DNA from 2 places in the Marinococcus sp. PL1-022 genome. Region 2 is predicted to be linked to the other one. Evidence: a T-box and tRNA genes for the amino acid it is inferred to sense, from the RefSeq annotation. Region 2 holds a T-box; the other holds one or more tRNA genes.
The links. A T-box is a leader RNA that pairs with one kind of tRNA and senses whether it is charged. The one in region 2 lies ahead of SIC45_RS03760 (valine--tRNA ligase), so its partner is inferred to be a tRNA-Val.

Region 1: it encodes a tRNA-Val, which carries the amino acid that the T-box ahead of SIC45_RS03760 (valine--tRNA ligase) is inferred to sense. The anticodon was not compared.

The regions. Positions count from the first base shown of each region.
Region 1 covers NZ_JAWXCX010000001.1:967,382-977,239, reverse strand. Annotated here, with positions in the region: gene SIC45_RS04975 (N-acetyldiaminopimelate deacetylase) at 9-1,127, opposite strand; gene SIC45_RS04970 (aspartate aminotransferase family protein) at 1,127-2,338, opposite strand; gene dapD (2,3,4,5-tetrahydropyridine-2,6-dicarboxylate N-acetyltransferase) at 2,430-3,143, opposite strand; gene rraA (ribonuclease E activity regulator RraA) at 3,293-3,766, shown strand; gene SIC45_RS04955 (MFS transporter) at 3,763-4,941, opposite strand; gene SIC45_RS04950 (HPr family phosphocarrier protein) at 5,131-5,526, opposite strand; gene SIC45_RS04945 (mechanosensitive ion channel family protein) at 5,620-6,732, opposite strand; gene SIC45_RS04940 (hypothetical protein) at 6,902-7,165, shown strand; tRNA gene SIC45_RS04935 (tRNA-Val) at 7,397-7,472, shown strand; gene SIC45_RS04930 (hypothetical protein) at 7,712-8,014, shown strand; gene SIC45_RS04925 (hypothetical protein) at 8,052-8,273, opposite strand; gene SIC45_RS04920 (DUF3942 family protein) at 8,385-8,783, opposite strand; gene SIC45_RS04915 (hypothetical protein) at 8,923-9,144, opposite strand; gene SIC45_RS04910 (hypothetical protein) at 9,233-9,460, opposite strand; gene SIC45_RS04905 (aldo/keto reductase) at 9,602-9,858, shown strand, end outside.
Region 2 covers NZ_JAWXCX010000001.1:741,947-751,804, forward strand. Annotated here, with positions in the region: gene hemA (glutamyl-tRNA reductase) at 1-664, shown strand, start outside; gene SIC45_RS03735 (cytochrome c biogenesis protein) at 680-1,510, shown strand; gene hemC (hydroxymethylbilane synthase) at 1,546-2,481, shown strand; gene SIC45_RS03745 (uroporphyrinogen-III synthase) at 2,481-3,227, shown strand; gene hemB (porphobilinogen synthase) at 3,239-4,231, shown strand; gene hemL (glutamate-1-semialdehyde 2,1-aminomutase) at 4,334-5,647, shown strand; T-box leader at 5,697-5,912, shown strand; gene SIC45_RS03760 (valine--tRNA ligase) at 5,953-8,592, shown strand; gene SIC45_RS03765 (folylpolyglutamate synthase/dihydrofolate synthase family protein) at 8,651-9,858, shown strand, end outside.

The DNA.
Region 1 (9,858 bases), 230 kb from region 2:
TTTTTTAATCACCGGCTGCATAAAAAATCAGTAAAAAACTCTACTGCTGTGTCCATTGCTTTTTCGGAAGGACTGATCCGGTTATCATGCAGTCCGTACGGCGTATCCACTCCGAGCCAGACCATCGTCCCGGGGATGTCCCGGAGAAAATAGCCAAAGTCTTCTCCAGTCATTGCTTCCCGGCTCTCCACAAAGTTGACCTGCCCGTGGCTCTCTGCAAACGCCGTCAGTTCCGCTGTTTTTGCTTCATCATTATACACCTGGCAGTAATTCGCTCCCCAGTCCACGTCTGTTTCACAGTGAAAGGAAGCTTCAGTCCCTTTCAGCATTCCGGTTATTCTTTCTTTGATCAACTTCATATTGTCCATCGAAAAGGTGCGAATCGTCCCTTCCACCCGCGCGGATTCCGCAATAATGTTCTGCTTGGTTCCTGCTTCAATCGTACCGATTGTCACAACAGCCGGATCGAGCGGATCAATGTTTCTTGCTACGATTGACTGAAGCTGAGTCACAAAGTGGCTTGCTGCCACCACCATGTCCTCCGTCTGGTGGGGACGCGCCGCATGCCCTCCTTTGCCTCGGAGATTGATAAACAATTCCGAGGTGTTGGCAAACAGTACCCCCGGCTTTGTCGCAATCGTGCCCACCGGGTGCTCTGGTGCGATATGAAGGGCATAAATTTCGTCGGGCTTCCATGCCTTAAATTCCTCGGACCGAATCATCGGCTCTGCTCCTCCGGGTCCTTCTTCTGCCGGCTGAAACAGCATTACCACGTTTTGAACTGGCCGGTGCTCCGCAAGGTTCTGCAGTATGCCAAGCGCAATCGCCATGTGCATGTCGTGCCCGCAGGCATGCATCATTCCTTCATGCCCGGACGGAAACTTCAGACCTGACTGCTCCGGAACCGGCAGGCCGTCCATGTCCGTTCGGTAGCCGACGGTTTTTTCCGGATCCGACCCTTCGATACGGACAAGGATACCAGTCTCCCACGTTTTATATGACAGATGTTCCTGCGGGAGAGCACGAATTACATCAAGCAGGTACTGCTGGGTTTTGACTTCCTGGAATCCCGGCTCCGGGATGCGGTGCAGATCCCGGCGGAACCTTGTTAAATCAGTGAAGGCCATTACTGCACGCTCCTTTCTTTCAGGGCGCTCATTTCTCCAGCGAGGGCTTCAATAAAAGCGTCCACTTCCGCTCTCTCAAGGGTCAGCGGTGGCAGCAGACGAATAATGCGCTGCTGGGTAATATTAAACATAAATCCTTTTGCAAGCAGCCTCTCCTGCAGTGTTTTGACAAATGAAGCGTCTGCGTCCAGTACCACACCGACCATCATGCCAAGTCCGCGGATTTCCTGCACAAACCCTTCGCTTTCTTTCCTCCACTCTTCCAGACGGGACCACAGATAGTCAGCCCGTTTACGCCCATTTTCCAGTTCGTTTTGATCATACAGAACGTCAAGCACTGCATTTCCCATCGCAGCGCTGAGCGGGGAAGGCCCGAAGGTCGTGCCATGGTCGCCCGGTTGAAATACTTCCTTCACACGTTCTCCGGCAATCATTCCTCCAAGCGGAAGACCGCCGCCGATGCCTTTGGCAAACAAAATAACATCCGGTGTGATTTCTGCCCGTTCGTAGGCGAAAAATGTTCCGGTGCGCCCGATTCCGGTCTGAATTTCATCCACGATAAACAGCACATTGTATTTTTCGCACAGGGATTTTGCTTTCTCCATAAAGGAAGGAGAGACTGGCTGAATGCCGCCTGAGCCTAAAATTGGCTCGAATAAAAATGCGGCCGGCTGCTTCGTCTTAAGCACTTCTTCAAGCGCCTCCAGGTTTTCTGCTTCCACTTCATATACGGGGTAGTCCGCGGCCGGAAAATCCTGATAAATTCCGGGCTGGCGTGTCAGCTGAATAACACCAAGCGTCCGTCCGTGGAAGCTTTTTTCGAGCACAGCGATTCCTTTTTTCGGGATTTCCTGGCCGCTGCCCCATTTATGCACAAGCTTGACCGCTGCTTCAGTGGCTTCCGCTCCGGAGTTTGCAAAGAACACCTTCCCCGGGATACTGAGCCCAATCAACCGTTCCGCCAGGCGGACCGCCGGTTTGTTAATAAACATATTGGAAATATGCAGAAACTGCTCTGCCTGTTCCTTCAGCTTACCGAGCAAGTAAGGATGCGAATGACCGACAATATTGACGGCCAGGCCGGTAAATAAATCAAGGTATTTGTTTTGTTCGCTGTCATATAAGTAATTGCCTTCCCCTTTTTCCACGACAATCGGAAGACGCTGGTACGTAGACATTATATAGTGCTGGTCTTTTTCAAGCCAGTTCATGCTGTTTGCCCCTTTCGCGTAAATGAAAAAGAAAGGCCCCTTTTGGAACCCGTCCCAAAAGGCAGCCTTTCACCGTTACGTTGCAGCGTTGTTATTTTAAGCGGCGCAGTTCCTGTTTAATTTCTGTTTTTCCTTTTGTCTGCTCATCAATTTCTTTGATGACGCGTGCAGGAGTACCAGCAACAACCGTATTTGGCGGCACGTCTTCTGTTACTACGGCGCCGGCAGCTACGACTGCGCCTTCACCGACAGTGACCCCTTCAAGGATCACGCAGTTGGCGCCCACTACAACGCCGTCTTCGACAACGACCGGCTGTGCGGACGGCGGCTCAATGACACCAGCAAGAACTGATCCTGCACCGATATGGCAGTTGTTGCCCACGGTGGCGCGTCCACCCATTACAACGTTCATATCAATCATCGTGCCTTCTCCAACAACTGAACCGATGTTGATGCTTGCGCCCATCATGATAACGGCGCCCTTACCGATTTCCACCTGGTCGCGGATGATCGCGCCCGGCTCAATGCGTGCTTCGATGTCTTTTAGATCAAGCATCGGGATCGCGCTGTTTCTGCGGTCGTTTTCTACAACAAAATCTTCAATTTTGTCTGCATTCGCTTCGATGCCTTCTTTAATATCTTCCCATTCACCGAACAATACACCGGTGTTTCCTGTAATAAACCGCTTCGTTTCATTTCCAAATCCGATAGCATCCAACTCGCCGGTAATATGTACTTTAACCGGAGTGGATTTTTTACTATCTGAAATGAACTGGATAATTTCATTTGCATCCATTTGATTCATGTTTTACATCCTCCTTCAAATTTCTCTTTCCTAGATTATCATATCGCCCTTTGAAAGCAAAATGATAGTGGCATCTTTTTTCTGTTCTCCTGCTATTTTCTTTCTTCTGGGAAAGCCTTACAATGAAAATAATAAAAGGAGGCATACATATGGGTAGAACAGCTGATATCTGTGATGAATATGGTAACGAAGTTTTTGTCGCCAACGAGCCGTTTTTATCGCACGGACCAGCACGTTCCTTTGAAGGGCCAATAGAAACAGTACGGGTATTTGAAGATAACGTGCTTGTTGAACAGGCGCTTGGCGATATTCCCGCCGGCAGTGTTCTTGTAGTTGACGGAGGCGGTTCCTCCCGGCGTGCCCTGCTCGGGGACAACCTGGCAGAAATTGCTGTCAAGCGCGGACTCGCCGGCATTATCGTGAACGGAGCGATCCGCGACAGTGACGAGCTTCGCGAAATGGATGTCCGGGTGTTTTCCCGTTTTACCAGCCCACGAAAGTCTGTCAAGGAAGGACGCGGCGAGCGCTCCATTCCCGTCGATTTTGCTGACGTCACCTGGACGCCCGGGGACTACGTCTATGCCGACAGCGATGGCATTGTGCTTCTTCCTGCCAAAGGCTAGCCGGCTTCCACCGGCATAAGACGGCGCACGCTTGTAAGTGTGACTATTAACAGGAGCAGGCCGCCGGCAATGACGCCGATCCAGCCGGCCAGGGGCCACAGGAGACCAAAATAAAGACTGCTGAGACTCCCGCCCAGATAGTAAGACGTCAAGTAAAGTCCGGAGGCGCTTGCCCGGGCTTTTTTGGCGTTTTTTGTTACCCAGGAACTGGAAGTGGAATGCGCAAAGAAAAAGCCAAAACTCAGCACGGCAAGCGAGGCAATAACCACCCACAGCTGTGGTACAAGCGACAGCAGCAGGCCGCCGGCCATAATGAGGATTCCGACCTGCATACAGTCCGTCTGTTTAAAGCGCTGCGTCAATTCCCCGGCAAGGCTCGAGCTGAAGGTCCCCGCCCCGTATGTTAAAAACAACAGGCCCAGGACTGCTGTACTGACGAAAAAAGGGTCTCCGTCCAGGCGGTACGTAATAAAGTTGAATGTCCCGATAAATACAAAGAAATTCAAACCGCCGATAACGTAAGCCAGCCGCTGCACCGGATCTTTAAGATGAAACAGAGCATTCTTCCACGTATCGCTCCACTCCAGCGGCTTTGGACTGAAGTTTTTCGAAGCCGGAAGCAGCAGGATCACGAGCACGGCGAGCACGACGCTGGCCCCGGCCATGAAAAAATAAGCCGTCCGCCAGTCAAACCAATCAGCAAGAACGCCGCTCATCACTCTTCCCCCCATGCCGCCGAGGCTGTTCGCGCTTACGTAAAAGCCCATAGCTACCGTCATCGCACGCGGGGTGAATTCCTCTCCAATATAGGACATAGCCGCAATGGGAATTCCGGCAAGTCCGACGGCCTGGATCATCCGAAGCAGCAAAAGCAGCCAGAAGGAGCCGGCAAAAGGAATGAGCAGCGTTGCTATAGTTCCCCAGATCATCGCGTACACAATGATCTTTCTTCTTCCTTTCGCGTCGGATATCGCGCTGATAAAAAAGAAGCTCACTCCAAGTATCAGCAGGGAAAGTGAAATGACAAAGCTCGCTGTCGCTTCGCTGACGCTGAATTCTCCGGTAAACAATGGAAGCAGCGGCTGCGGGTAATACATATTGGCAAAAATGAGCAGGGATGCAAGTCCGAGAGCAATGGAGGCCCGCCAAAATGTACCGGTGTGCCGGTCGATCATAAGACATTCTTCCTTCCGTGTCATTCATCATTACTGATTGTATTATACAACCAATACGTATGTTTCATTTCCTTATTATTGTTTTACCCGAATTGACTCGTTCTATGCTTATCATTACCCGGCACCGGCGAAAATGAGCTCTGATACAGCTGAAGACCCGGACGCTTTTCCCGGCGCCGGGTCTTTCTGTTAACTGCGTGTCGTTTTCAGATACGAGCGTGCAATATTTCGTACATTGGGGTTCCAGTGAGCCATGCATCCAGCCATTGCGCGTTCCACATGCTCCGCTGCTTCGTCTTCCCAATAGCCGTTACTATTCTTTTGCTCTGCTGCTTCTCCAAGATATACAGCTGCCACCCTGGCAACCGCTTCTTTATCTTCACCATGTACCTTGAGTTCCACCTTGTCTCCAAGTCTGATGCTTGTAAACAAAGACATCATGCCGAGTACGCTTTTTCCGTTTGCGGAGGTTCTCCGCTTTTCAAAAAATACATCTACTTTAAATGTTTCCAGTTCATGCACAAACGACAATACTTGACTGGCATTCAGTCCACGGGTTAACACGAATGTTTCCACTCGTTCCATCGAATGCATCGGCTCCTTTTTTACGTACATATTCCTTCTGACAAACATTCTTATTATAACATGTACGTTTTGTTTGCCAACCGTGAATCCCGCTTAATTATTGTCGGACATGTGATAATTTTCTTCAGGTGATTTTTCAATATAAATAGACTGTGTTGGGTAGGCAAACTGAACGCCTTCCTCTTGAAGGATGCGAATGATTTCAAGATTCAGCTCTTCTTTTATTTCAGCCCATTCCAAAAATGCGGTTGTTTTCGTAAAACAGTAAACCCACAGGTCGAGCGAGGAGCTGTTAAATTCTTTAAACTGCACAAGAATCATTTCTTTATCGATATCCTCCCGGCTGTTCAGCATTTCCTCAAGACGCTCCCGCAGCTGCAGCACCTGCTCCCGCGGCGTCTGATATTCAATGCCAAGCGTCATGTTAATTTCACGCTTACGCATTTCACTCCAGTTTGTAATCGCCTCATGGGCAAGTGTATTGTTTGGAACGATGACAATTGAGTCAGCAAAGGTACGCACCTTCGTGCTCCGAAACGAAATATCCTCCACAATTCCTTCCACCGTCGGCGTATAAATCCAGTCCCCCCGCTTAAACGGGCGTTCCACGACAATAATTATGCCGCCGATAAAATTAGCCACCATATCCTGAGCGGCGAGGGCAAAGGCCAGACCTCCAAGGCCGAGCCCTGCCACAAAGCCGTTAATGTTAAAGCCCCAGGAAGAGAGAATAATGGTGAACGCGAGCGCCACGATAATAATCCGGAGCACCCGGGAAAGAAAGGGAACCAGCATATTGTCTTCCTTGCCCTCGAGCCTTTTAATCATCGGGTTGAAGAGCATCGAAGACGTGTTCAGCAGCTTGTATGTCCCCCAAGCCGCAAGTATGATTAAAATGGAGCCGTACAGGCGGTTGATAATTGTCATGGAATCCCACGGTATCGGCAGATACAAAAGCGCCAAATATATACCGAATACGGCGAAAAACATACGAATCGGCCGTTCAAACGATACCAAAACATTGGTGAACAGCTGTGATCTCGATTGGTGAGTCATTTTTAAAATGAACCTGAAAATGTATTTAGTAAATAGCTTCCGAAAGGCAAACACGAGAAGTGCAATCAAAACAGCTACGCCTATATCAATCCAGGGCAGCTCTACAATACGTGTCTGCCATTCCATCCAAAAGTCTGCATATGCCTGCATGAAGATCCCTCCACCTTTATCCCATTCTCTCTATATTTTAAAGCCTCCGCCAGGCAGTTTACTGCAGGGGTGCCCACTTTTCGTCTTTGTAGATATCTTTCAAACCTAAGGTATGGTAGCATGTAAATCGGAAAAAGACATCATCACAAAGGAAGGTTCAGATAGTCGCATGAATTTACTTATTTTACTGCTAATTGGTTTTGCTGTAAATACGCTCGTATACCAGCTTGCCCGTTTGATGCAAAAAGTCTCCGGGCGAAGCCTGCCGCTTCTCGGCATCACCTACATTGTTTTTTTCGGGGCGCTGTCGCTTGGCATTTTTAACCAGGGGCCGCTTGGGTTCATTCTCTCCAATCTCAGTCTGGGTATGCTCGCCTTCTGTCTATTTCTATTCCTTCAGCAGCGGAAAGAAAAACAGCAAAAGGAAAATTGATTCACTTTTTAATATATGTACCATAAAAATTTCTGTTTATGCAGCAGGTGCGTGTACTCTCTTAGTATCTTCGGTAGTAACAGGACATCAGCAAGGTCCGACTTCACCGCCCGGAAGAAATTAATTGGCCAGCACCACCCTCTGCTTTCCCTGCATAAATTGAGCGTGGAAGGATTGACACTGACCTTTTCCTATTGTATATTATTTCTGTTGCTTCATTCCATACAAATTGTTCCGTTAGCTCAGTAGGGAGAGCGCCACCTTGACAGGGTGGAGGTCACTGGTTCGAGCCCAGTACGGGACACCATAAATAATAAACTACAGCAGGAGCCATTGGCTTCTGTTTTTTAATTTGTACAGCCCGGGCTGTTTTTCGCCGCACTTTCTCCTTTCTATCTTTGGAACGCCTATTATCTTACCCATTATTTTACAGCAGATAGTGCATTTCATAAACGTTTATGTACCTTTTTCCTTTTGCATCCTCTGCTTTTATTAAAACGTTTTAGGGTATATTATGGGAAGCAACTATTGAAAGGAGGAAGACGGATGAGTTCATCAGCAGACAATTCTAATTTCGTCGAAGTGTATTTTGATCCTTCCGCCATCCCGCTTTTTGAATTGAATGGATTTCAAAGCGAGGGGGCATTCGAAGAGCACTCCAGTTATATCAAAGCGGTAGTGTCAGCGGAAAACTATGGTGTTGAAGAAGCGGGCGTTTATTTCTATCAGGAAAAGGCCCAGAGCAGCGGCAGCCGCACCATCTTTATTCCGATACGCTTTGTTCTTACTGTTGTGGAGCATTCCGAATCCCGGGGGCCGATCGGCTATACGGACCCCAATACTCTTTAGAACGGGCAAAGGCAGAAAGCTGCGAGCTTCTGCCTTTTTACCGCAGAACATATATATGCCGTCCAAGCTGAATAATCTCTTCATTTTCAGGAAAATAAACCCGCTCAAACGTCGGATGAAAACCGCTGTTCTGCATGGAGTGTATATCGGCGACCCATCCCCCTTCCCCCGGCCAAACAAGACAATGCAGCATGTGTCCTTCACTACAAATAATCACCTGCACCTGGCGAATATGCCGGTCAATATAAACAACCCCCATGGCGTATACCCCCTTAATGACAATATACCCATTCGAAGGAAATCAAGACTTATTTCCCTGTTGATTATTTAATATTTTTCAAAATAAAAAAGCGCCGCAGCGGGCGCTTTTTTATAATCCCAGTATATCGCCGAAGGTATCTTTAAGATGGTCCCGGACAATATCCATATTAAATTCCTGCTGCTTTTCCTGGCTGTACATTCTCCCCTCCTGAACATATATAACATCCAGCTCATTGGTTTTATCATCTGTACTCTGTGTTACCTGAATATGATAATTTCCATCGTCTGTAACAGTTTCAAAAAGCACTTCGCGGTTATCAATGGTCATATAGCTGCGGTGCTTTGAACCATAGCTGCTGAACGAGTCATTTTTCACTTCGCCGATTTCTTTATTCAGATTATTAAAGTATTTGGCAATTTCCCAGTTTACTTCGTTCATAATATTTGCGTCTTTATCTTCTTCTAAATATTCTTTTGCTTTAGTTACGAACTCATCTTCGAAACTCATTGCCATCACCCTCTTCTTTAAAGTAATTCTCTATTTTACAGATTATTCGGTACTTTCACTACAATAACAGAAGAATTATGTAAAAATTATTTATAAAAAAATAGTTATGTTAACTGCTTATGAAAACAGTTAACATAATTTATTTCACTTCTACTACATATACACCGGCGTCAACATATCGGATAAGCATCAACTGTCCGTTACCTACCATTGAATCAATCGTTTTCAAAGCAAAAGAACTGTCAATGCTGTTTCTATCTTTTAATATAGCGGCGACATCCTGATTAGTCAGCGGCTTTTCATTGTCCTGAATAATATTTTTTATTGTTTTAGCCCCTCTGGTCTGTAATATAATGTTCACCCCTTTGTTTATCATTAATATACTATTTCCGAAAAGTCTGCAGGGTAATCATCAAATTATTACAATTTTTAAATCCAGGGACATAAAGCTACTGGTCGCTTTCGTGCAGGTGGTTTTCTTTTTTCTCTTTAACCTGTAATTTCCCTCTGCGTATAGCTTCCATTATGGTTAAACAGAGCGCTCCGGCCAAAACATGAATGAATGCCCACACATAGCTTTGCAGTACGAGACCGACAATAATTCCAAGGCCGATATTCCATATACCGATAATAAGCCAGAATAAAATAAAATAGCTGTTTATTGTTCTTCGTTTCATTACTGCCACCCTTTAATCTTTTTCTATAAATTACCATATTTATGCGTAAAAGTCATTTTTCATATTTTTGACAGCGTTATCATGCCGATTGTCCATACGTCATGTTACACTATTCTTATCCTGAAAAAAAGAGGTGCTCAGATGAAACAAATGCAGTTAGGCAGCAGTTCGCTTCAAGTATCCAATATAGCACTAGGGTGTATGCGCATGAATGAGCTTTCCATCGATGCGGCGGAAAAAGTTTTCCGTACTGCTTTTGAGGCAGGCGTGAACTTTTTCGATCATGCCGATGTTTATGGCGGCGGGGATTCCGAAGACATTTTTGCCAGAGCAGTTGGTATGAACGATGACCTGCGCGAAAAAGTAATTCTTCAGTCCAAAGCAGGCATACGCGGAAA
Region 2 (9,858 bases):
AATTTCCTCCACCGGCTCGGATTCCTATGTGCTGAATAAAGAGCAGGTGGCTTCTGCCAGCAAAAAGCGAAAAGGTAAACCGCTGTTTATGGTTGATATTGCGGTTCCAAGAGATTTGGATCCGGCCTTGGATCAGCTCGATAATGTTTTTTTGTATGACATTGATGACCTGCAGGACATTGTGAATTCCAACATGGAAGAACGCAAAAAAGCTGCAGCACTGATGGAGAGAATGATCCATGCTGAAGTGTCAGATTTTAAGGACTGGGTGCATACCCTCGGAGTGGTACCGGTAATTTCCGCTCTCCGGACAAAAGCTCTGGCTATCCAGGCAGATACGATGGACAGCGTGGAACGGAAGCTTCCGGAGCTTACCGAGCGGGAAAAGAAAGTGCTGCGTAAGCACACGAAAAGCATCATCAATCAAATGATCAAAGATCCGATAACGAAGGCTAAAGAAATGGCTGATAACAATGATGCAGAAGAAATGCTGCAGCTGTTTACCGAAATCTTTGCTCTTGAAGAGGAAGTAGAAGAAGCCAGGGCAGCAGAGGAGCGCCAGATACGCAAGGAAGAAGCGGAGGAGGAATGGAATGCCTCCAGAGAATCGCGTGGGTTCCGCCTTCCATATGCTTACGCGACAGATGTCGCTGTTCGTTCCTAAGAGAGGGGCGTCAGGATGGTTGCAGCCGAAGGAATTATTTATATTGTAACGATTGTACTATACGGCCTGAGCGTCCTTTGCTACTTCGTTGATTTTTCTCAAACCAACCGGAAGGTGAACCGACTCGCCTTCTGGTTGCTTTCTATTGTCTGGGCTTCGCAGACGGCCTTTTTAGTACTTAGAATATTTATGTATGATCGCGCCCCGGTAATCACGCCTTTTGAAGGCATGTATTTCTATGCGTGGTCTCTTGTAACCATTTCACTTATTGTGAACTGGTTTTTTCGAATGGATGTACTGGTTTTCTTTTTAAATGTGATCGGGTTTCTGCTGATGACGTTCAGCTCTTTTTCGTTTAACGGCGATATTCCAAACGAGCTTGAAACGCTTCTTTTGTCTGAGACACTCGTAGTGCATATTATTTTTATTCTGCTCTCCTATGCTTCGTTTACACTGGCATTTGTATTTTCTGCGATGTATGTGCTGCAGCATCAGCTTTTAAAAAGAAAGCAATGGGGGAAACGGTTAATCAGAATGGAGAACCTGCCAAAAATGGAGAAGCTGGCAGGCACGACCACCGTGATCGGAGTCCCTCTTTTATTTGCGGGACTGGTGTTTGGTTTTCTCTGGGCAGGCAAATGGTATGACTCCCTTCCATGGCAGGATGCAAAAGTCATCGGTTCGATCATTCTCCTTGGCTTTTACAGTACGTATATATATTTACTGGCTGTTCATCACTGGCGCGGCTACCGTATGGCGCTTTTAAACGTTGCCTGCTTTGTCGTTTTACTCATTAATTATTTTATTTCCAGTGATTTGAGCCAGTTTCATATATGGTACTTATAACAAATATGGATGCTTAGAAAGGAATGGCTAGATGTATGCGCACAATTACCCTGGGCACTAGAAAAAGTAATCTGGCATTAAAACAAACAGAATGGGTGCAGCAGGAGCTTGAAAAACTGGACCTGCCCTATCGTTTTGAAGTGAAAAAAATCTCTACAAAGGGCGACCGTGTTCTGGACCGGACGTTATCTAAAGTTGGCGGAAAGGGCCTGTTTGTAAAGGAAATTGAGCAGGCGCTTACAGATGGTGAAATTGATATAGCTGTACACAGCATGAAGGATCTTCCGGGAGAAATGGCGGAAGGCTTTGAGGTCGGCGCTGTCACAAACCGGGTGGACCCAAGAGACGCTTATATTGCAAACAATCATGTAAAGTTTCATAATCTGCCGCTTGGGGCAGTAGTTGGCACGAGCAGTCTGCGGCGCACGTCCCAGATTAAAGCAGAGCGGCCGGATTTAAACGTTCAGTGGATCCGGGGTAATATCGAAACCCGGCTTCGGAAGCTGCGGGAGGAAAGCTTTGACGCCATTATCTTAGCGGCTGCCGGGCTGGAACGGATGGGCTGGAGCGATGAGATTGTCACGGAATTTCTTGAACCCAGCATGTGTGTCCCGGCTGTAGGTCAGGGCGCACTCGGTATTGAGTGCCGCAGCGGGGATGAAGATATATTAAAGATCATTCAACGTCTTCATGATGAGCCGGTTGCGGAATGTGTAGCTGCAGAGCGGGCCTTCCTGAAAGCTGTTGAGGGAGGATGTGCGGTGCCAATCGGCGGGTATGCGACTCTAAACAAAAAGGGTAATGTGCAATTAACCGCGATGATTGGTTCTACGGATGGACGCAAAATACTAAAAGAAAAGCTTACGGGCGATAATCCGGAAGAAATGGGCAGACAGGCTGCTGATGCCCTGCTTGGCCGGGGCGGCAAAGAAATTCTGGAACAGGCCCGGGAAGAGATGGGTGAAGAGTAGTGACAGCAACAGTACTGGTGACAAGAGGAGCCGGCCAGAACGCAAGTCTGGTGCAGGGTCTTCAGTCTGCAGGCTGTTGTGTCAAAGCGGTGCCGGTTATTACCACCGTACCGGTACGGAGCAGGGAAAAGGCAATGGCAGAGCGGTGGCGGAGCGGTAATATAGACTGGATGCTGGTAACAAGCGTGAATACCGTCTATTACCTGGCAGAATGGCAAAAGCGGCACGGTCTTGGTATTCCCGCCAACTTAAAAACAGCTGCTGTCGGGCCGAAAACCAAGCAGGCACTGGAACAGGAAGGCTTTCAGGTAGAGCTGATGCCGGAAAAATATAAAGCCGTTTCGTTAGCTGAAGCAGCCGGGCAGGTAATTGGCCGCCGGGAAAACGTGCTTCTTCCTCAAAGCGCCAAGGCGGCGGACACCCTGTACCGGTCGCTTGCAGCCCAGGGCTTAAGCTTATGGGTATGGCATTTATATACAACGGTGCCGGAAGAAAAAAATGAGCCCTTTCTGCAGACGATTTTAAAGAACCGGGGAGTTGACGTACTGACGGCCGCAAGTCCTTCCTCTGTAGAGGCCCTGTACCGGCTTGCAGGGGCTTACCAGCAGGTGCTTTTGGCTGTTCCCGTAGTGGCAATCGGCCCCTCGACTGGACAAACTGCCCGCGAAACTGGATTCAAGTATGTTTACGAAGCAGATATTCATTCCGTAGAAGGAATGATAGAAAAAACCAAGGAAATTATTTAGGAGGCTTCACATTGGCTGATTTACATTTCCGCCGGCACCGCAGATTGCGGACGACGCCTGGTATACGAGCAATGGTAAGAGAAAACGAACTACGGCCCAATGACTTGATTTATCCTATCTTTGTCGTCGAAGGGGAAAACGTGCGTAAAGAAGTACCGTCCATGCCGGGGGTCTATCATGTTTCCCTGGATCATTTGGATGCAGAAATGGATGAATTGGAAGTCCTCGGTATTCCGAGCGTCATCGTGTTTGGCGTGCCTCATGAGGAGGAAAAAGACGCTGAAGGAACGCCGGCTTTTCTGAAGGACGGAATCGTCCAGCGGGCGATCCGGCAGATTAAAGAAAATCACCCGGCGTTAACGGTGATTGCAGATACCTGTCTGTGCCAGTATACAGACCACGGGCACTGCGGGGTTATTCATAACGGCTACGTGGATAACGATGAGTCGCTGAGAAATCTAACAGAAACCGCAGTTTCCCAGGCGGAAGCCGGGGCAGACATTATTGCGCCGTCGAACATGATGGACGGCTTTACAGCGGCTATCCGGGAAGGGCTCGATAAAGCAGGACACGTGACGGTGCCGCTGATGTCCTATACGGTTAAATATGCCAGTGCCTTTTACGGCCCGTTCCGTGACGCAGCTCACAGCACTCCTTCGTTTGGGGACCGGAAAACCTACCAGATGGATCCACCGAACCGGCTTGAAGCGTTAAAAGAAGCGGAAACTGATGTCGAAGAAGGTGCCGATTTTCTTATTGTGAAGCCGGCCCTTGCTTATCTCGATATCGTAAGAGAAGTGAAGGAGCGCACCGGTTACCCAGTGGTAGCATATAACGTTTCCGGGGAATATGCGATGATTAAAGCTGCCGCCCAGAACGGATGGGTAAATGAAAAGGATATTGTCATGGAGAAGCTCACCAGTATGAAGCGTGCCGGAGCGGACCTGATTGTGACGTATTTCGCCAAAGATGCTGTTCGTTATATGCAGGAGGATAATAAATAATAATAGCAAGCTCTGGAAGGTATTCAGTCCAGGGCTTGTTTTCGATATACTAAGGACGGGAATAGCAAAAAAGATAACTTTTAAGTATCCAGGAGGTATGACATGAAATCGTATCATAATTCAATACATGCACATGAACGCGCAAAAAAAGTAATGCCGGGAGGAGTCAGCAGCCCCGTACGGACCTATGAATCGGTCGGCCATCCGGCTGTTTATATGGATGAAGGCAAAGGCTCCCGTATTAAGGATATTGACGGCAATGAATACATTGATTATGTGATGTCCTGGGGGCCGCTTCTTCTCGGACACGCAAACGAGCATGTGGTCGACAGCTTAAAAATTGTGGCTGAAAAAGGCACGAGCTTCGGTGCTTCGCACGTAACAGAAGCGGGTCTGGCAGAGCTTGTCGTGGACCGGGTGCCCTCCATTGAAGTCGTCCGGATGGTGAACTCCGGCACGGAAGCGACAATGAGTGCGCTGCGTCTCGCCCGCGGGTTTACCGGCCGGGACAAAATTGTAAAAATGGAGGGATGCTATCACGGCCACGGAGATTCTCTTCTCATTCGTGCCGGCTCCGGCGTCGCCACGCTTGGCCTGCCGGACAGCCCGGGCGTTCCTGGTTCGATTGCGCAGAATACGCTTACCGTTCCGTACAATGATCTCGACAGCCTGCAGAAGGCGTTTGATGAATACGGAGATGAAATCGCCGGTGTTATCCTCGAGCCTGTCACCGGGAATATGGGTGTGGTCACACCGGGTGAAGGATTTTTGGAAGGCGTTCGCGACATTACGAATCAGCACGGCAGTCTGCTGATTTTTGATGAAGTTATGAGCGGCTTCCGGGTGGACTATAACAGCGCCCAGGGACACTACGGGGTGACTCCGGATCTCACGTGTCTTGGAAAGGTGATCGGTGGCGGGCTTCCGGTGGGAGCCTACGGCGGCCGTGCCGATATCATGCAGCAGATTGCCCCGGACGGACCTATTTATCAGGCAGGTACCCTTTCCGGCAATCCATTGGCGATGACAGCCGGACTTGAAACACTCAGACAAGTGGACGAAAGCAGCTATGAAACGTTCCGCGCCCGGGCAGCCCAGCTTGAAGAAGGGCTGAACCGTGCGGCTTCCAAGCATGGAATCCCACATCAAATCAACCGTGCCGGAGCGATGATCGGCCTGTTCTTTACCGATGAACCGGTAGTGGATTTTGCTTCTGCGAAGAAGTCTGATCTGGGAATGTTCGCGCGTTATTTCCGTGGAATGATGGCAGAGGGAATATCACTTCCGCCTTCGCAGTTCGAAGGCCTGTTTTTATCGACGGAGCACAGCGAAGAAGATATCGATAAAACCATTGAGGCGGCTGACCGCGTCTTTGCAAGTCTTGCTGCAAATAAAGAGCACGGGGAAGACAGTTGACGCACGCGTCCTGGTTTCGTAAAATAAAGACACTAACTCAATATTAATAACAAATGCAGAAACAGGGAGGAGTACGCACGCAGGTCTGTTGTACAGAAAAAAGGATCCAGGGCTGAGAGATTCTTTAACGACCCGTGCGGAAAGTCGCCCTCGAGCTTCTTTTCTGAACGCATACAGTAAGAAAAGACGGTAGCCGCCGTTATGGGAAAGTGCCTGCTTGGCGGCAGGTATTAAGGTGGTACCGCGAAAACTCTTCGTCCTTACTCGGGATGAAGAGTTTTTTTATGAGAAGAAAGGGGATTTGTATGGGAAAACAAGAGACGGAAATGGCGAAAAAGTACGATCCGAAGGAAACAGAGAACCGCTGGTATGACTTCTGGAAAGAAACAGGACAGTTTGAAGCAGGCCAGACAGACGGCACACCTTATACAATTGTTATTCCGCCGCCGAACGTAACCGGCCGGCTTCACCTTGGCCATGCGTGGGATACGACGCTTCAGGATATTTTAATCCGTATGAAGCGTATGCAGGGCTATGACACCCTATGGCTGCCGGGGATGGACCATGCCGGGATTGCTACCCAGTCCAAGGTCGAGGCGCAGCTGAAGGAAGAAGGTACGAGCCGCTACGAGCTTGGACGGGAAGCGTTCCTGGAAAAAACGTGGGGATGGAAAGAGGAATATGCAGATTTCATCCGCAGCCAGTGGGCCAAGCTCGGACTTTCACTCGATTATTCGAGGGAGCGATTCACGCTTGATGAAGGTCTCTCGGAAGCGGTGCGGGAAGTCTTTGTTTCGTTGTATGAAAGGGAGCTTATCTACCGGGGTGAGTACATCATCAACTGGGACCCGGAAACGCAGACGGCGCTTTCGGATATTGAGGTGGAGTATAAAGAAGTACAGGGTCATTTTTACCATATGCGCTACCCGGTTAAAGGCGAAAATACCTCGATCGAAGTAGCGACGACCCGGCCGGAAACGATGCTCGGGGACACGGCAGTCGCGGTACATCCGGAGGACGGGCGCTATAAGCATCTTATCGGAAAAACGGCCGTGCTGCCGATCATCGGAAGAGAAATTCCAATTATCGCAGACGACTATGTGGACATGGATTTTGGTTCAGGGGCAGTGAAAATTACGCCTGCGCATGATCCAAATGACTTTGAAATGGGTAACCGTCATGACCTGCCGCGCGTACTTGTGATGAATGAGGACGGCAGCATGAATGGAAATGCCGGCGTCTACGAGGGCATGGACCGTTTTGCCTGCCGCCGGCAGCTGACGAAGGATCTGCAGGCAGAGGGCATTCTGTTTGATATCGAGGAGCATATGCATTCTGTCGGCCATTCCGAGCGGAGCGGCGCCGTGGTTGAACCGTACCTTTCCACCCAGTGGTTTGTAAACATGGGGCCGCTTGCGGAGCAGGCGGTAGAGCTTCAGAAGAAGGAAGAAAAAGTTACCTTTGTTCCGGAACGCTTTGAAAAGACGTATCTGCAGTGGATGGAAAACATTCGGGACTGGTGTATTTCCCGGCAGCTGTGGTGGGGGCACCGGATCCCGGCCTGGTACCATAAAGAAACAGGCGAAATTTATGTCGGACGCACGGCACCGGAAAATCCGGAGGAGTGGAAACAGGACGAGGACGTGCTTGATACATGGTTCAGCTCGGCTTTATGGCCGTTTTCGACTATGGGCTGGCCGGAAGAAAGCGCGGACTATGCGCGCTACTATCCGACGAGTGCGCTTGTCACCGGCTACGACATCATTTTCTTCTGGGTGTCGCGGATGATTTTTCAGGGTCTGGAGTTTACCGGCGAACGCCCGTTTGAGGACGTGCTTATTCACGGCCTGGTACGTGACAGCGAAGGGCGGAAAATGAGTAAATCCCTCGGCAACGGGGTGGACCCGATGGATGTTATCGATCAGTACGGGGCGGATGCTCTGCGCTTTCTGCTCGCTACAGGTACAACACCGGGCAATGATATTCGTTTCCAGTGGGAAAAGGTAGAGGCCAACTGGAATTTCGGCAATAAAATTTGGAACGCTGCCCGCTTTACGCTGATGAATGTGGAAGGGATAACGGCAGAAGATATCGAGCTCGAAGGCACAAAAACGATTGCGGACCGCTGGATTTTACACCGGCTGCAGGAAACAAAGCAGAACGCCACCCAGCTGATGGAAAAATACGAGTTTGGGGAGGCCGGAAGGACGCTCTATAACTTTATTTGGGATGACCTTTGCGACTGGTATATTGAAATGGCCAAGCTGCCGCTGTACGGTGAAGACGAACAGCCAAAACGCATGGCCCAGTCTGTACTTGTTCATGTATTTGATCAGACGATGCGTATGCTTCACCCGATGATGCCGTTTATCACGGAGGAAATCTGGCAGCATCTCCCTCACGAAGGAACGTCGATCATGAGTGCTTCCTGGCCGGTAGCGGATTCGCAGCTGTTTGACGAGGAAGCGGTACGCGATATGGAATTAATTCAGGAGGTTATTCGTTCGGTCCGGAATACGCGGGCGGAAATGAACGTTCCACCGAGCAAAGCGGTGCCGATGAGTCTGAAGCCGTCCAACAGCCAGGCTTCGGAACGACTCGAACGGGGGCGTGACTATATTGTACGGTTTGGAAATCCGGAAACGCTGACGATCGATGCAGCAATGGAGGCTCCGGAAAAATCCATATCCCACGTATTGAGCGGGGCGGAGATCTTTCTGCCGCTTGAAGGCCTTATTAATGTAGACGAAGAAATAGAGCGGCTGCAGCGGGAAAAAGACAAGCTTGATAAAGAAGTGGAACGGGTCACGAAAAAGCTGAACAACGAAGGGTTTGTCAGCAAAGCTCCCGCACACGTCGTCGAGGAAGAAAAAGAAAAACAGAAGGATTACGAACAAAAAAGAGAAAAAGTAACAGCCAGAATGGAAGAACTGCAAAAAAGCTAAGCAGCAGACGCTCCCGGCGAGGGGGCCTGCTGCATGGCTGTTTAAAGGGAGGTCTACTTTGCACACATACAAGGAAGCAGAAGCATGGGTGCACTCACTCGAAACGTTCGGTATCCGCCCGGGACTTGACCGGATGAACATGATGCTTGAAGCTGTCGGCAATCCGGAACGCCGACTGAAGGGCATTCATATTGGCGGAACGAACGGCAAAGGATCCACCGCGGCATTTACGAGAAATATTATGACAGAAGCAGGTATTGTCTGCGGATCATTCACATCACCGTATATTCACCATTTCCGTGAGCGGATTGCCACAGACGGAGAGCCGATCAGCGAGGAGGATTTTCTGGAGCTGGCTGCCGTTCTTCGTCCGGTAGTGGAAAGCATCGCCCGCACGCCGTTTGGATCACCGACGGAGTTTGAAGTGATTACTGTTATAGCGGCAATGTATTTTGCCAGAAAAACGTTTCCGGACGTAGTAATATGGGAGGTTGGCCTTGGCGGTCGTCTGGACGCTACAAACGCCATCCACCCTATGGTGAGCATTATCACAAATATTGGACACGACCATCAGGGAATTCTCGGGGACACGCTCGAAGAAGTAGCCCGGGAAAAAGCCGGCATTATTAAAGGCGGGGTTCCTGTGGTGACATGCGAACAAAATGAAGAGCTTGCCGGCATTTTTGAGGAGGCTGCCGATTACCAGCGCTCGAAGTTTTATCAGCTTGGCAGTCAGTTTTATGTCCGCCGCCTTGAGCCGTCAGAGTCAGGAACTCGTTTTTCCTTTTATTCCCTGCTCGGAGATATGGAGGATCTCGAGGTCTCCATGCTCGGGGAGCATCAGGTGGAGAATGCGGCAGCAGCGGTAATTACAACGCGTTACCTGAAAATGTATTATGCCCTGCCCGCAGAGGATGAGCACATTCGTGCTGGTCTGAAAAAAGCAGCCTGGCCGGGGAGACTTGAAAAAGCGCCTGGCGAGGAGCACGTCCTTTTTGACGGTGCGCATAATGAAGAGGGAATGAAAAGCCTTAAAGAAGCGTTAGCCACGCATTATCCAAACGGCCGGTTTCATTTTATTGTTGGAATGAAAACGGACAAATTACAGGCACCGGTGCTCGATCAGTTGGACGGCCTGGAGATAAAATCCATCACGGCGGTACCGTTTGATTTTCCGCAGGCAGCAGCGCCGGAGGATATTGCTGAAGCGAATACAGCCGACGTTCAAACAGCAGAAAGCTGGCAGAAGGCGTGGGAAAAAGCAGA